4 regions of the Kitasatospora sp. NPDC001527 genome follow, and region 2 is predicted to be linked to each of the others. Evidence: riboswitches for the same ligand, from Rfam matches in the RefSeq annotation. Region 2 holds a riboswitch; each other region holds the start of a gene.

Region 1 (3,481 bases), on a different contig from region 2:
CTGCTGCAGCGTGCCGGTCTCGCGCTGGAGCCTCTGCTGGGCCTCCTGGGCGGCGTTGAACCGCTCGGAGGCCTGCTCGGCCTCGTCGTAGAGCTGCTCCACCTGCGCCTTGACGTCCTTGCGGTCGGCCGGGGCGTCCGGCGAGCCGGGCGCGGCCCGGGCGCTGCCTGCGGCCGCCACACCCAGCGCGGTGGTCGCCGCCGCGGTGAGCACCAGCGCCCGGGCGAACGCGTGCGCACCTGACAGCGGGGAACGGCGGTGCACGGCCATGCGACGTCGGCTCCGATCCTGGGCCCGGCCCGCCGCCGCACCGGAGCGGGCGGCTGTCGAAGCGGGCGTCCGGTGGCAGACGTTAGCGAGTCAGGGCAACCGATTCCAAACCCCTCCGAACCCGAATATTCGGACACTGATCGGACATCAGATCGGTTCGCGGACCGAGCGTCCCGGCGGGGCCGGGAAAAGCCGCAGGCCCGGCCTCCCTCGGGGGAGACCGGGCCTGACGGGGCGTTCCGACCGTCGGTCAGAGGCGCACGATGGTGTTGACCGGCATGTTGGACGCCGACTCGTAGCGGACCGACGCGCCCGGCTTCGGGGCGTGGATGACCTGGCCACCGCCCACGTAGATGCCCACGTGGTGGCGGTCGCCGTAGAAGATCACCAGGTCGCCGGGCTGGGCCTTGGAGATGTCCGAACCGATCTGGGTGCCGGCGGTGGCCTGCGCCTGCGAGGTGCGCGGCAGCGACACACCCGCCTGGGCGTACGCCCAGCCGGTGAGGCCCGAGCAGTCGAAGGAGTTGGGGCCGGTGGCGCCGTAGACGTACGGGGCGCCGAGCTTGCTCTCGGCGGCCGCGATCGCGGCGGCACCGCGCGAGCTGTTGGCGGCCGGCGCGGCCGGCGCGGCCGGCTTGGACGCCGCGGCGGCCGGGGCCGAGGCCGGGGCCGAGGAGGGCGCGGACTGCGCGCTCAGGTTGCTGCGGTTGGTGTCGCGGGAGGCGCGCTCGGCGTCGGCCTTCTCCTTGGCGGCCTTGGCGGCCTCGGCCTTGGCGGCGTCCGCCTTCGCCTTGGCCTCGGCGGCGGCCTTCTCCTCGGCGGCGCGGATGGCCTGGCGCTCCTGCTCGGTGAGCGTGTTGAGCAGGTCCTGGGCCTTCTGCAGCTTGCCCTGGACCTCCTCCTTGGAGGTCTTCAGCTGCTGGGTGGTGGACTCCAGCTCGGCGAGCTTGGTCTGGGTCTCGGTGCGGTCCTGGTCGAGCCTGCGCTGCTGCTCCTGGAGCTCCTTCAGCGCGCCGGACTGGGTCGAACCGGCCTGGTTCAGGGCGTCGGCCTGGTTGAGGAAGTTGTCCGGGCTGGCGGAGAGCATCAGCTGGACGGTCTGCGATATGCCGCCGGTGCGGTACTGCTCACCGGCGATCTCGGCGAGGCCGCCCTGCGCCTCGATCACCACGGCCTGCTGACGGGCCACCTTGTCCTGCAGCTCGGCGACCTGCTTCTGCAGCTCCTGCTGCTTGGCCTGGGCCCCGTTGTACTTCTCGGTGGCGACCTCGGCCTGCTCGTTGAGCTGGTCGACCTGCTCCTTGACCTGGTCCTTGGTCGGCGCAGGGTCGGCGTGGGCGCCGGACTGCGCGGACAGGGCAACGGCAGCGGCGGCGACACCGGTCAGGATCGAGACACGGGCGCGGCCGGCGGGCTTGGGACGACGATGGGACGCCACGAAGGCGGACTCCTTCTTCCTCATCCGCCTACCGGGTGAGCTGACGGGTTCGGGCGGAAGCGTGCCCTACGACGCCTCACCCGCCGCTCGCGCGGCCGGCCTGGCGCCGATTCACCCCGGAGGAACGTGGTTCCCCGGCTCCGTTCCACAGCGGACCCCGGACTGCGGGGCCCTCGTTCGGACGGGCTACCCGAAGCCCCGTCCCGCTGCTTCGCGAACTCGGCGGCGAACCCCGCCGCCACCCAGGCTGGGTGATCGACTGTGCGTGGTTCGAGGCACGACCCTAGTAACAGATCCGTGATCCGTTCAAATCCTTGTCAGAAAAAAGCCGGAAGAATGCCCAAGTTCCCTTGTGAATATGACCGAATGTGATCACACCCCCACGGCGGGCTGATCATTGTCCGTCAGATGGTCGAAAGCGCGCTCGAAACGCCGACGCCACCTCCGACCGGAGGTGGCGCTGATCACAGGGGCCCCAGCGGGCCCCTCGGGCGTGTCGTGGCGACCCGTCAGACCCGGCGGATCGTGTTGATCTTCATGGCGTCGGCCTTCATCACCTTCACCACGTCACCGGTGCGCGGCGCGTGGACCACCATGCCGTTGCCGATGTACATGCCGACGTGGCTGCGGTCGTCCCGGTAGATGACCAGGTCGCCCGGCTGGGCCTCGGACAGGGACGGCACCCGGGTGCCGTAGTTGCCCTGCGCCTGCGAGGTGCGCGGCAGCGAGACGCCGGCCTTGCCGTACGCCCAGACCATCAGACCGGAGCAGTCGAAGGTGCTCGGGCCGACGTCGCCCCAGCCGTAGGGCGAGCCCTGCTTGCTCATCGCGAGGGCGACCGCGGAGCCCGCCTTGCCGCTCGCCTGCGGCAGGCTGCCCAGGTCGGTGCGCTCGGAACCGCGGGAGGCGCGGTCGGCCTGCTGCTGCGCCGCCTTCAGGGCCGCGCGGTCCGCGGCGCTGAGCGAGTTCAGCAGCTCCTGGGCCTCCCGGAGCTTCTTGTTGACCTCGGCCTTGGTCTGGTTGAGGTCCCTGGTGGTGCTGTCCAGCGAGGCCAGCACGGCGGCCGCCTCGGCCTTCTGCTGGTCGAGCCGGCGCTGCTGCTCCTGCAGGCCCTTGAGCGCCTCGGCCTGGCTGGAGCTGGCCTGCTGCACGCTGGAGGCCTTGTCCAGGTAGCCGGACGGGTCGGAGGTGAGCATCAGCTGGACGGACGGGTCGATGCCGCCGGTGCGGTACTGCTCGCCCGCCACCTCGGCCAGACCGGCCTGCAGCTGGGTCATCTGGTCCTGGCCGCGGGCCACCTGGTCCTGGAGCTGGTCCGCCTGCTTGCGCAGCTGGTCGGCCCGCTCCTTGGCGCCGTTGTACTTCTCGGTGGCCTGCTCGGCCTCCTCCTGCAACTGGTCGATCTGCGCCTTGACGTCGTCCTTCTTCGGCGACGGGCTGGGCGCGGCGTGGGCGGCGACCTGCGCGGAGAGAGCGACCGCGGTCGCAGCGGCAGCGGTGAGCACGGAGACCCGCGCGCGGCTCGGCTGCTTGGGACGGCGGTGGGAGGCCAAGGGACCGGCTCCTTCTTCCAATGGCCTCACCCGAACGGGTGAGAATCCGGAAAATAGGTTTGACGCCAGACCCTAGTGAAGATCCACGTTTCGCGCCACTCCCCCGTTCGCGTGAACGCGAACCGCCCCTCTGACTTCACCGAATTCGCACAACATCGCAATCGGGCCGCTGACCAGCCGTCATACCGACCGGCTCACACCCCGGAAGGGTTACGGGCGG
Region 2 (3,481 bases):
TGGTGTCCAAGGCGTTCACGCCGCGCCGGGTGGCGGCGTTCGAGCCGCGGGTGCAGCAGCTGACCGACCGGCTGATCGACGGCTTCGCGGCCCGCGGGTCCGCCGACCTCATCCACGAGTTCGCGTTCCCGCTCCCCATCTACGCGATCTGCGACCTGCTCGGGGTGCCCGCCGAGGACCAGGACGACTTCCGGGACTGGGCCGGGATGATGCTGCGACACACCAAACCGGGCCACGGCAGCGGTCAGCGCGGCGGCGTGGGGCGCGCGGTGAAGCGGATGCGGGCCTACCTGGCGGAGCTGATCCACCGCAAGCGGGCGGACCTCGGCGACGACCTGATCTCGGGGCTGATCCGGGCCAGCGACCACGGCGAGCACCTGACCGAGAACGAGGCCGCGGCGATGGCCTTCATCCTGCTGTTCGCCGGCTTCGAGACGACGGTCAACCTGATCGGCAACGGCGTGTACGCGCTGCTGCGCAACCCGGGGCAGCGCGCCCTGCTCCAGGAGTCGGTCGGCCGCGGCGAGAGCGCGCTGCTGGAGACCGGGATCGAGGAACTGCTGCGCTACGACGGGCCGGTGGAGCTGGCCACCTGGCGGTTCGCGGCCAGTCCGCTGACCATCGGCGGGGTGGAGATCCCGGTCGGCGACCCGGTGCTGGTGGTGCTCGCGGCGGCGGACCGGGACCCGGCGCGGTTCGCCGACGAGAACACCCTGGACCTGGCCCGGACGGACAACCCGCACCTGGGGTTCGGGCACGGCATCCACTACTGCATCGGCGCGCCGCTGGCGCGGCTGGAGGGGCGGGCCGCGCTGGCCACCCTGCTGACCCGGCTGCCGGACCTTCGGCTCGCCGCCGACCCCGGGGACCTGCGCTGGCGCGGTGGTCTGATCATGCGTGGACTTCGTGAACTTCCGGTGGAATTCACGCCGGAGAAAAGGCCTGACCTGGCCGTTCCCGGCGGCGCCTGCGAGGCCTGACGGACACCCACGACACGCTGACGGATGCTCTCCGAACCGTGTTTCACAGGGGTCTGAACCCGCATCAATCCGGACATACCGCTTCGGTTGGTAGGCAATCCATCACGTGACGTGATGTTCGTGTGATATCGACGATATGAGCTTGTGATTGCTCTGAAGATCTGTCTACTCTCCGTGGAGCCCGCCGCTGCGGGCCCCGTCCGCGGAACGCCGAGTCCTGCCCGCCGCGTCACGGGAAACCGACCAGAACCCTGGGCAGGGGCGGGGGAACCAGGTTTCGTGCCGTCTCCCACGGCTAGGGGTGAAGCCGCCTCCGCGCGGCCGGGCCACCTCCCGGTCCGAACCCGACAGCTCACCTCGCAGGCGTGCGGAGAGGGACCTCGTCATGCTGTTCGTTGGAACCGGTCGTCACCGTCGCCGTACCCAGGCCGAGAAGGCCATCGCCGTCGCCGGTGTCGCCGGCGTCGGGCTGGCCATGCCCATCCTGAGCGCCACCGGCGCCTCCGCCGCCCCGGTCTCCACCTGGGACGCGGTCGCCCAGTGCGAGAGCGGCGGCAACTGGAGCATCAACACCGGCAACGGCTTCTACGGCGGCCTCCAGTTCACCCCCAGCACCTGGAAGGCGTACGGCGGCGCCGCCTACGCGCCGCAGGCCAACCAGGCCTCGAAGGCGCAGCAGATAGCGGTCGCCGAGAAGGTCCTCGCCTCGCAGGGCCCGGGCGCCTGGCCGGTCTGCTCCAAGAAGGCCGGCCTGAGCAAGGGCGGCGCCCCGGCGGCGGTCGACACCTCGACGGACGCCAAGCCGGCCGCCCCGAAGCCGCAGGCCCAGCCGCAGCAGCAGACCCCGAAGGCCGCCGCCCCGAAGCCGGCCGCCGCTCCGCAGGCCCAGCCGCAGCAGCAGGCCGCCAAGCCGCAGGCCCGGCAGTACGCGCCGCAGAGCGCCCAGCAGCAGCCCAAGCAGCAGACGCCGCAGCCCAAGCAGCAGGCCCCGCAGGTCCAGCAGCAGGCTCCGCAGTCCCCGGCCTTCTCCGGCAAGGCCGGCTGGGACGCCGACGCCAAGGTGTACTGGTACCAGAGCAACGGCGCCTGGTACTGGACCAGCCACCAGAGCGTCTACCAGCAGTACGCCGGCCAGGCCGCCCAGAGCGCCCCCGCCGCCCCGCAGCAGTCGGCCGGCCAGGGCTACACCGTCCGCTCCGGCGACACCCTCGCCGGGATCGCCGCCGGCCAGGGCGTCTCCGGCGGCTGGCACGCCCTGTACGACGGCAACCGCGGCACCATCGGCGCCGACCCGAACCTGATCGTCCCCGGCCAGGTCCTGACCCTCGGCTGACACCCGTTCGACCGGCGAGGTCCGGCCGAGCGGACGGAGGGGGCCGATTGGGCCCCCTTCGTCCGCATCCGGACCTCTCCGGCCGGGCAACCAGGTGAACTACCGGTGGGTAGCCGGGCCACACGCTGAGACGGAGCCGAGGTCGACGTGGCCCGGACAGCCCGTGCGGTTAGGCTCTGGTCGTAACGACTCCGCAATCGTCCGGCCGACTGCACCCACCGTCAGCCGAACCTGCTTCCGCTAGGAGATGCCTCGTGCCGTCCATCGATGTCGTCGTAGCCCGTGAGATTCTCGACTCGCGCGGCAACCCCACGGTCGAGGTCGAGGTCGGCCTCGACGACGGCAGCACCGGCCGTGCCGCCGTCCCGTCGGGTGCCTCCACCGGTGCCTTCGAGGCGCTGGAGCTCCGCGACGGCGACAAGAACCGCTACTTCGGCAAGGGCGTGGAGAAGGCCGTCCTGGCCGTCATCGAGCAGATCGGCCCGGAGCTGGTCGGCTACGACGCCACCGAGCAGCGCCTGATCGACCAGGCCATGCTCGACCTGGACGCCACCCCGGACAAGTCCTCGCTCGGCGCCAACGCCATCCTGGGCGTCTCGCTGGCCGTCGCGCACGCCGCCTCCGAGGCCAGCGACCTGCCGCTGTTCCGCTACCTGGGCGGCCCGAACGCGCACGTCCTGCCGGTCCCGATGATGAACATCCTCAACGGCGGCTCGCACGCGGACTCCAACGTCGACATCCAGGAGTTCATGATCGCCCCGATCGGCGCGGAGTCCTTCTCCGAGGCCGTCCGCTGGGGCGTCGAGGTCTACCACACCCTCAAGGGCGTGCTGAAGGAGCGCGGTCTGTCGACCGGCCTGGGCGACGAGGGCGGCTTCGCCCCGAACCTGGACTCCAACCGCGAGGCCCTGGACCTCATCGTCGAGGCCATCCAGAAGGCCGGCTACGTGCCGGGCAAGGACGTCGCGCTCGCCCTGGACGTCGCCTCCTCCGAGTTCTACGAGGACGGCGCCTACCAGTTCGAGGGCAAGGCGCTCACCTCCGCCGAGCTCATCGAGTACTACGCCGGCCTGGTCGCCGCCTACCCGCTGGTCTCCATCGAGGACCCGCTGGACGAGTCGGACTGGGACGGCTGGAAGGCCATGACCGAGAAGCTGGGCGACAAGGT
Region 3 (3,481 bases), on a different contig from region 2:
CGGCCGAGGTGAGATGGCGGGCCATCGCCACGTAGCCGATCGAGAAGACGGTGAGCACCAGGGTCGCGAAGACGTACGCGGCGGGCGCGCCGGCGCCGTTGCCCTGGCCGATGACGATCGGGAGGTTGCCGGTCATCGCGGTGATCGGCGCCGCCGTGGCGACCGCCATGAACACCACGCCCGGCAGGCCGACCGAGTCCGCCTTCAGCCGGTCCACCTCCGGGCGCGACTCCGCCTGCCCGCTCTGGTCGGCCATCCGGCCCCCTTCACCCGCCGTGGCTGTGCCGCCCGCCGGACCGGTCGGACGATGACTGCCCGACAGCATCGGGGCGCGGCGGGCGAGCCCGCAACGAGAGGTGACCCGCCGTCACCCTCACAGGGTTGACGCGCCGTTCGAAGCCCCGGTCGTCCCGTTCGACCGGAAACGGCGACGGCCGGCCCGGCCCGCGAGAGGTCTCGCGAACCGGGCCGGCCGGACGGGCGTGTCCCGCGCCCGTCGGTCCACTGGAGGTGCGGCGATCACCCGGTCGAGCGGTCACCCGACATGACCATTCCGGAGGAGTCGTTTCGCCCCGCACCCAGCGGTGGCTGGTGCGATCCGGCCCGAGGGTCAGATCGAGACGCCGTGCGCCCGCAGGTAGGCGATCGGGTCGATGTCCGAGCCGTACTCCGAGCCAGTGCGGACCTCGAAGTGCAGGTGCGGGCCGGTCACGTTGCCGGTCGCGCCGGAGAGGCCGATCTGCTGGCCGACGGTGACGGTCTGGCCGACCTTGACGCCGATCGAGGACAGGTGCGCGTACTGGGCGTACTTGCCGTCGGCGAGCTTGATCTCGACCTCGTTGCCGTAGGCGCCGCCGTTGCCGGCCTTCACCACGGTGCCGGCCGCGATGGCGCGCAGCGGGGTCCCGGTCGAGGCGACGAAGTCGGCGCCGGTGTGGTGACCGGAGGCCCACATCGAGCCGGCCACGCCGTAGGCGGTGCCGAGCTTCGGGTTGGCCAGCGGGGCGACGAAGCCGGAGGTGGCGGCGACGACCGGGGTCGCCACCGGGGCGGCGACGGTCTGGGGCTGGACGGCGGGCTTGACGGCCGGGGCGGCCGGCTTGGCGGCGGTGGTGGCGGGGGCGGCCGGCTTCGGGGCGGCCGGCTTCACCGCGTCCTGCGAGACCTTCGGCTTGGCGGCGGGCGCGGCCGGCTTGGCGGCCGGGGCGGCCTTGGCGCCGAGCGCGAGCTGCTGGCCCGGGAAGATGAGGTTCGGGTTGGCGCCGATGACCGAGCGGTTGTGCTCGTACAGCGCCTGCCAGCCGCCGTCCACGTTCTTCGCGGCGGCGATCTTCGAGAGGGTGTCCCCACCGACGACCTTGTAGCTGTCCGCGACCGGGGCGGCGGCCGGGGCGGCCGGGGCGGCGGGAGCGGCCGGAGCGGTCTTCGCGGCCGGAGCGGTCTTCGCGGCCGGGGCGGCCGGGACCTCGTGGGCCTGGGCGGTGACGGTGGTCACCAGCGGGAGGGCGAAGGCGGCACCGGTGACGGCGGTGGCGATGCCGATCCGGGCGGCGCGGGGCAGGGCGATACGACGAGCCTGTGCGGGCATGGAAAATGTCCTCTCCGACGCCTGCGAGGTGAGCTGTCGGGTTCGGGCTGGAGTTGCCCGGCCGCGTGAAAGGCGGCTTCACCCCAAGCCGGTCCGCGAAGAATTCGGGTCCGGCGACTTACCTGTGGGTCCCCCGCTCCTGCCGTACAGAGTTCGTTGCGTACCACCGGGCAGCGGCAGGACTAGGCGTTCCACCCGGTGGCCACCCGGGCTGACGCCGGGCGGTCGCTGAACTAAAACTCATCCGTTCGGGTGAAGCAATGTCGATCTCCACGACCCGGGACCAAAGTCCGCACCCCCGTGACACTCCGCCGAAAAGGCATGCACAGTACGCACACAATCCATTCACAGTGCGCAGGTGATCCACGACCCTGCGCCGACATCGGAGTCGGTACGCACACGATCACTCACGCAGCGGAGATCCCCCGACACACCCCCGGTGACCCTTGTCACGTCGGCCCCGCGGGACGGACCATGGGCCGTGGCCACCTCCGAGGCCGGCACCCTGCGGTTGAGCACCGCGCGGGGTCGCTGGGTACTTCTGGCGACGGTGCTCGGCTCCAGCATGGCGATGCTCGACGGAACCGTCGTGAACGTCGCGCTGCCCCGGATCGGCGCCGATCTCGGCGCCCAGCTCGACGCCCTGCAATGGACGCTCAACGCCTATCTGCTCACCCTGGCGGGCCTGATCCTGCTCGGCGGAGCGCTCGGCGACCGGTACGGCCGGCGCCGGGTCTTCCTGCTCGGCGTGGTCTGGTTCGCCGCCGCCTCCGCGGCCTGCGCCGCCGCGCCCACCATCGAGGTGCTGATCCTGGCGCGTGCCGTGCAGGGCATCGGCGGGGCGCTGCTCACCCCCGGCTCGCTGGCGATGCTCCAGGCGGTCTTCCACCCGGAGGACCGCTCGGCGGCCGTCGGCCTCTGGTCGGGGTTCGGCGGGGTCTCGGCGGCGGTCGGCCCGTTCCTCGGCGGCTGGCTGGTGGACGGGCCCGGCTGGCGCTGGATCTTCCTGCTGAACCTGCCGCTGGCGGCGCTGGTGGTGGTGGTCTCCGCCCGGCACGTGCCGGAGAGCCGGGACGAGTCCGCGACCGGCCGCTTCGACGTGCTCGGCGCGGTGCTGGCCGCCCTGGCGCTGGGCACGGTCACCTATGCGCTGACCGCCGCCGGGAACGGCCTGTCCGCCGTGGTCTGGGTCACCGGCGTGGCGGGCCTGCTGCTGGGCGCCGCCTTCATCACCGTCGAGCGCCGCACCCCGGAGCCGATGCTGCCGCTCGGCCTCTTCTCCTCACGGCTGTTCACCGCCGTGAACCTGGTCACCCTCGCCGTCTACGCGGCGTTCAGCGGCGTCTTCTTCCTGCTGGTCGTCCAGTTGCAGATCGTCTCCGGCTTCTCCCCGCTGGTCTCCGGGCTGGCCCTGGTGCCGATCACCGTGATCATGCTGGCGCTGTCCGCCCGGGCCGGCCAGCTGGGCAAGCGGATCGGCCCCCGGCTGCCGCTCACCGTCGGCCCGATGCTCTGCGCGGCGGGCGTGCTGCTGATGCTGCGGATCGGCCCCGACGCCTCGTACTGGACGGACGTGCTGCCCGCCGCCGCGGTGATGGGCAGCGGCATGGTGCTGCTGGTCGCCCCGCTGACCGCCACCGTGCTGGCGGCGGTGGAGGTGCGGCACGCGGGCATCGCCAGCGGCGTCAACAACGCCGCGGCCCGGGCGGCCGGCCTCTTGGCGGTCGCCGCGCTGCCCGCGCTGGCCGGCCTGAGCGGCGACGCCTACCGGGTCCCCGACGCGGTTGACTCCGCCTTCCGCACGGCGATGCTGATCTGCGCCGGGCTGCTCGTGGCCGGCGGTCTGATCGCGCTGGTCACCGTGCACGGCAACGTCCTGGCCCCGGAGGACGC
Region 4 (3,481 bases), on a different contig from region 2:
GGGTGCGGCCCCCGGCGGTGCCCTCGACCCGGACGCTGCGGGTCAGGTTGAGCACCTCGGCGCCGACGGTGACGCCCCCTCCGGCGGCGACCCGGGGGTGGGCGTACCGCAGCGGGGCATCCAGGGTGACGGTGGTTCCGCTGACGGACCGGATGGTGACGAGGTCGTAGCCGGCGGCGAAACCCTCCTGGTCGGGCGGGCCGGTCGGGGTGACGGCGAGTTCGTCGCCGGGCAGCCAGCCGGCCGGCGGGGAGGTGAGGTTGACGACCGTGTCGCCGGCCCCGAGCTCGCGGTCGGCGCGGACCCAGGCGGTCTTGGCGGCGCCGTCCAGCCGCAGGTAGCCGGCGCCGGTGACCCAGAGGCCGACGTCGGTGTCGACCACCTTCATGCCGTCGCCCTGGAACCGCTTCTCGTCGACGCCGGGGAAGCGCAGGGTGTGGACGTGGCCGCCGTCGGGGGCGAGGGCCAGGGCGCCGCGGACCTCGACGTTCCCGGCGGCGGCGAGGGTGACGGTGCGGTCGGCGGCGAAGGTGAGCGCGCCGCCCGGCTCGACCAGCAGGGAGCCGACCTCGGCGTCGGTGTCGAGCAGGACCCGGTCGGTGATCCGCACCGCGCTGCGCGGTCCCGGCGGGCTGCCGCCCCAGCCGGCCCGGTCGGACCAGCGGCGGCCGCCCTGGTCGACGGTGGGCGCGGGGGCGGGCTGCTCGGGGGCGCCGGTACCCGGGGGGCCGGTGCCGTCCGGCGGGGCGGCGCCGTGGCCGCCGTCGGAGCCCATCGGGCCGGCGGCCTCGGTCGGGGTGGTCCCGATGACCGCGGCCGGGGTGACCAACCGGGTCTCGCCGGTCAGCGAGCGGCGCAGGATCTCCTCGCCGCTGATCGCCGCGAAGGCGGTGCCGACGGCCAGCCAGCGCAGTAGTGCCCGGCGGGTCAAGTGAGTTCGGGACGGTTCGGTCGGGATGTCCGCTCTGCGGTGCTTTGCCCGGCGATGCGCTCCGCGTGGCCGGGCGGCCGGACGGGGGGTGTTCGGCTCCTCGTCGATGCCCATCGGTGCGTAGCCCTCTCTCCGGACGGCTGCGGCGGTGCCGGCGCGCCGCCGACGCTCTGAAGCATAGGCAGTTGCGTTGGCCACGACCGGCGTTGCGGAAAACCGGTCATTTCTGATCATGAAGGACAGCCGCTCAGCACGGATTTCGCAAACCGTGACGAGCGTCACACATGTTTGCGGTTTGAACGCGCCTCTGCTTAACGTGCTCCCCGTTCGTGGCCACACGGACCCAGCACGTCCGCGACGCCGAGTCCTGCCGTCGGGCGCGCTGGCAGCGCAATGCACCACGGCAGGAGCGGGGGAACCACAGGTAGTTCGCCCAGGACCGGTCCTCGGACCGGCCCCGGGCTAGGGGTGAAGCCGCGTCCACAGCGCGGCCGGGCAACTCCGGCCCGAATCCGACAGCTCACCTCGCAGGCGTGGGAGAGGACCACGTCTTCATGCTGCCCACCAACGGCACCCGACTGTCCGGCCGTACCCGTCGCGCGATCGCCGCCCTCGGCGTCGCGGGCATCGGCCTCACCGTCCCCGGCCTGACCGCCGGCACCGCCTCGGCCGCCTCCGTCGCCACCTGGGACAAGGTGGCCCAGTGCGAGAGCGGCGGCAACTGGAGCATCAACACCGGCAACGGCTTCTACGGTGGCCTCCAGTTCACCAACTCCACCTGGTCCGGGTTCGGCGGCACCGCGTACGCCGCGCGCGCCGACCTCGCCACCAAGGACCAGCAGATCGCGATCGCCGAGAAGGTCCTGGCCGTGCAGGGCCCCGGCGCCTGGCCGGTCTGCTCGGTCAAGGCCGGTCTGACCAAGGGCGGCACCCCGGCCGCGGTGGACACCTCCGCCGCCGCCAAGCCGGCCACCCAGGCCCCGGCCGCGCAGACCCCCGCCGCGCAGTCCCCCGCCGCGCAGGCCCCGGCCGCCAAGCCGGCGGGCAAGCCCGCCGCGCAGCCGCAGGCCGCCACCACCGCGCCCGGCACCGCCCCCGCCGCCGAGCAGCGCCAGAGCGACCGGCAGTGGCGTCAGCAGAGCGGCCAGCGGGCCTCCGAGGCCTACACCGTGGCCGCCGGCGACTGGCTGTCCACCATCGCCGACGAGCAGCACGTCCAGGGCGGCTGGCAGCGCCTGTACGAGCTCAACCGCGCCACCCTGACCGACGGCCCGCACGCCATCTACCCGGGCCAGCGGCTGAGCCTGGGCGACCGTGCCCAGGGCCAGGGCTTCGACTGGTTCAACCGCGCCCAGGGCGACACCCGGGCTCCGTCCGCGCAGACCCAGACCCAGACCCCGGCCACCAAGCCGGCGAACAAGCCCGCCGCGCAGGCCGAGACCCCGGCGCCGGCCCCGACGGCCACCGGCAGCATGGCCGCCGCCGTCGCCTTCGCCCAGTCGAAGGTCGGCCAGGCCTACGTCTACGGCGGCACCGGCAACGGCGGCTGGGACTGCTCCGGCCTGACCCAGGCCGCGCTGCGCGCCGCGGGCATCTCCGTCCCGCGCGTCGCCGCCGACCAGGCCGCCGCGTCCACCCACGTCTCGCTGGACGCCCTCAAGCCGGGCGACCTGCTGTTCTGGTCCAACAACGGCAAGGACTCCGGCGTCTACCACGTCGCGCTGTACATCGGCGACGGCAAGTACGTCGAGGCCGCCAACCCGAGCTCGGGCGTGCGGACGCAGACCGTCGCCAACTGGGCGCCGGACTTCGCCGGCCGGGTCTGATCCCGTCACGCCGCGGCCCCCGGGGAGAGTCCGGTCGCTCCTCCCCGGGGGCCGCGGCATGCCCGGACGCGGGCGCGCGAAGAGCGGCCATGGTCAAACCGGGGCCGCACCGGGCATGCTGCTGCCCTGCACCCGAGGAGGAGTCACCATGGCCCAGGTCACCGTCACGCTCGACGCCAACCTCGCGATCGACGCGATGATGCTGTCCGGCACCAGGAACCCGCAGGACGCCGTCGAACTGATCCTCCGCGACTACCTGGAGCGGGGCCGGCGCACCGAGACCCGCACCGGCGACGCCGCCGACGGCCACCGGGTCATCCAGGACCGCCCGGTCGCCCAGGAGGGCTGAGCGGCCGCAACGCCGAAGGGGCCCGGGAGCACATCCGCTCCCGGGCCCCTTCGGCACCCTGATCGGCGCACGGGCCGCTCAGTACACGGCTGCTCAGCGCGCGCGGGCGCCGGTCGAGCCGCGCATCACCAGCTCCGGCTGGAACATGAACTCCCCGCGCTGCGCGGCGTTGCCGCCGACCTCCTCCAGCAGCGCGTCCACCGCCGCGGTGGCCATCGCCTCCACCGGCTGGCGCACGGTGGTCAGCGGCGGCTCGGTGAAGGCGATCAGCGGCGAGTCGTCGAATCCGACCACCGAGATGTCCTGCGGCACCGCCAGGCCCCGCTGCCGGACCGCCCGTATCGCGCCGAGCGCCATCATGTCGCTGCCGCAGAC

What was found. A riboswitch is a leader RNA that binds a small molecule or an ion and turns the genes downstream of it on or off. The one in region 2 is predicted to bind cyclic di-AMP.
Region 1: it holds a riboswitch for cyclic di-AMP, as region 2 does, so the genes downstream of both, ABT238_RS20015 (C40 family peptidase) here and ABT238_RS21540 (transglycosylase family protein) in region 2, are expected to answer to the same signal.
Region 3: it holds a riboswitch for cyclic di-AMP, as region 2 does, so the genes downstream of both, ABT238_RS22785 (M23 family metallopeptidase) here and ABT238_RS21540 (transglycosylase family protein) in region 2, are expected to answer to the same signal.
Region 4: it holds a riboswitch for cyclic di-AMP, as region 2 does, so the genes downstream of both, ABT238_RS35750 (transglycosylase family protein) here and ABT238_RS21540 (transglycosylase family protein) in region 2, are expected to answer to the same signal.

What each region holds. Positions count from the first base shown of each region.
Region 1 is NZ_JBEPAM010000020.1:76,162-79,642, reverse strand. It holds gene ABT238_RS20020 (C40 family peptidase) at 1-270, opposite strand, end outside; gene ABT238_RS20015 (C40 family peptidase) at 521-1,708, opposite strand; cyclic di-AMP (ydaO/yuaA leader) riboswitch at 1,719-1,871, opposite strand; gene ABT238_RS20010 (C40 family peptidase) at 2,218-3,261, opposite strand; gene ABT238_RS20005 (NYN domain-containing protein) at 3,472-3,481, opposite strand, start outside.
Region 2 is NZ_JBEPAM010000023.1:103,097-106,577, forward strand. It holds gene ABT238_RS21535 (cytochrome P450 family protein) at 1-980, shown strand, start outside; cyclic di-AMP (ydaO/yuaA leader) riboswitch at 1,212-1,360, shown strand; gene ABT238_RS21540 (transglycosylase family protein) at 1,366-2,313, shown strand; gene eno (phosphopyruvate hydratase) at 2,568-3,481, shown strand, end outside.
Region 3 is NZ_JBEPAM010000026.1:36,855-40,335, reverse strand. It holds gene ABT238_RS22790 (APC family permease) at 1-256, opposite strand, end outside; gene ABT238_RS22785 (M23 family metallopeptidase) at 611-1,588, opposite strand; cyclic di-AMP (ydaO/yuaA leader) riboswitch at 1,592-1,759, opposite strand; gene ABT238_RS22780 (MFS transporter) at 2,070-3,481, shown strand, end outside.
Region 4 is NZ_JBEPAM010000069.1:16,371-19,851, forward strand. It holds gene ABT238_RS35745 (hypothetical protein) at 1-931, opposite strand, end outside; cyclic di-AMP (ydaO/yuaA leader) riboswitch at 1,318-1,478, shown strand; gene ABT238_RS35750 (transglycosylase family protein) at 1,465-2,757, shown strand; gene ABT238_RS35755 (hypothetical protein) at 2,906-3,106, shown strand; gene ABT238_RS35760 (LacI family DNA-binding transcriptional regulator) at 3,200-3,481, opposite strand, start outside.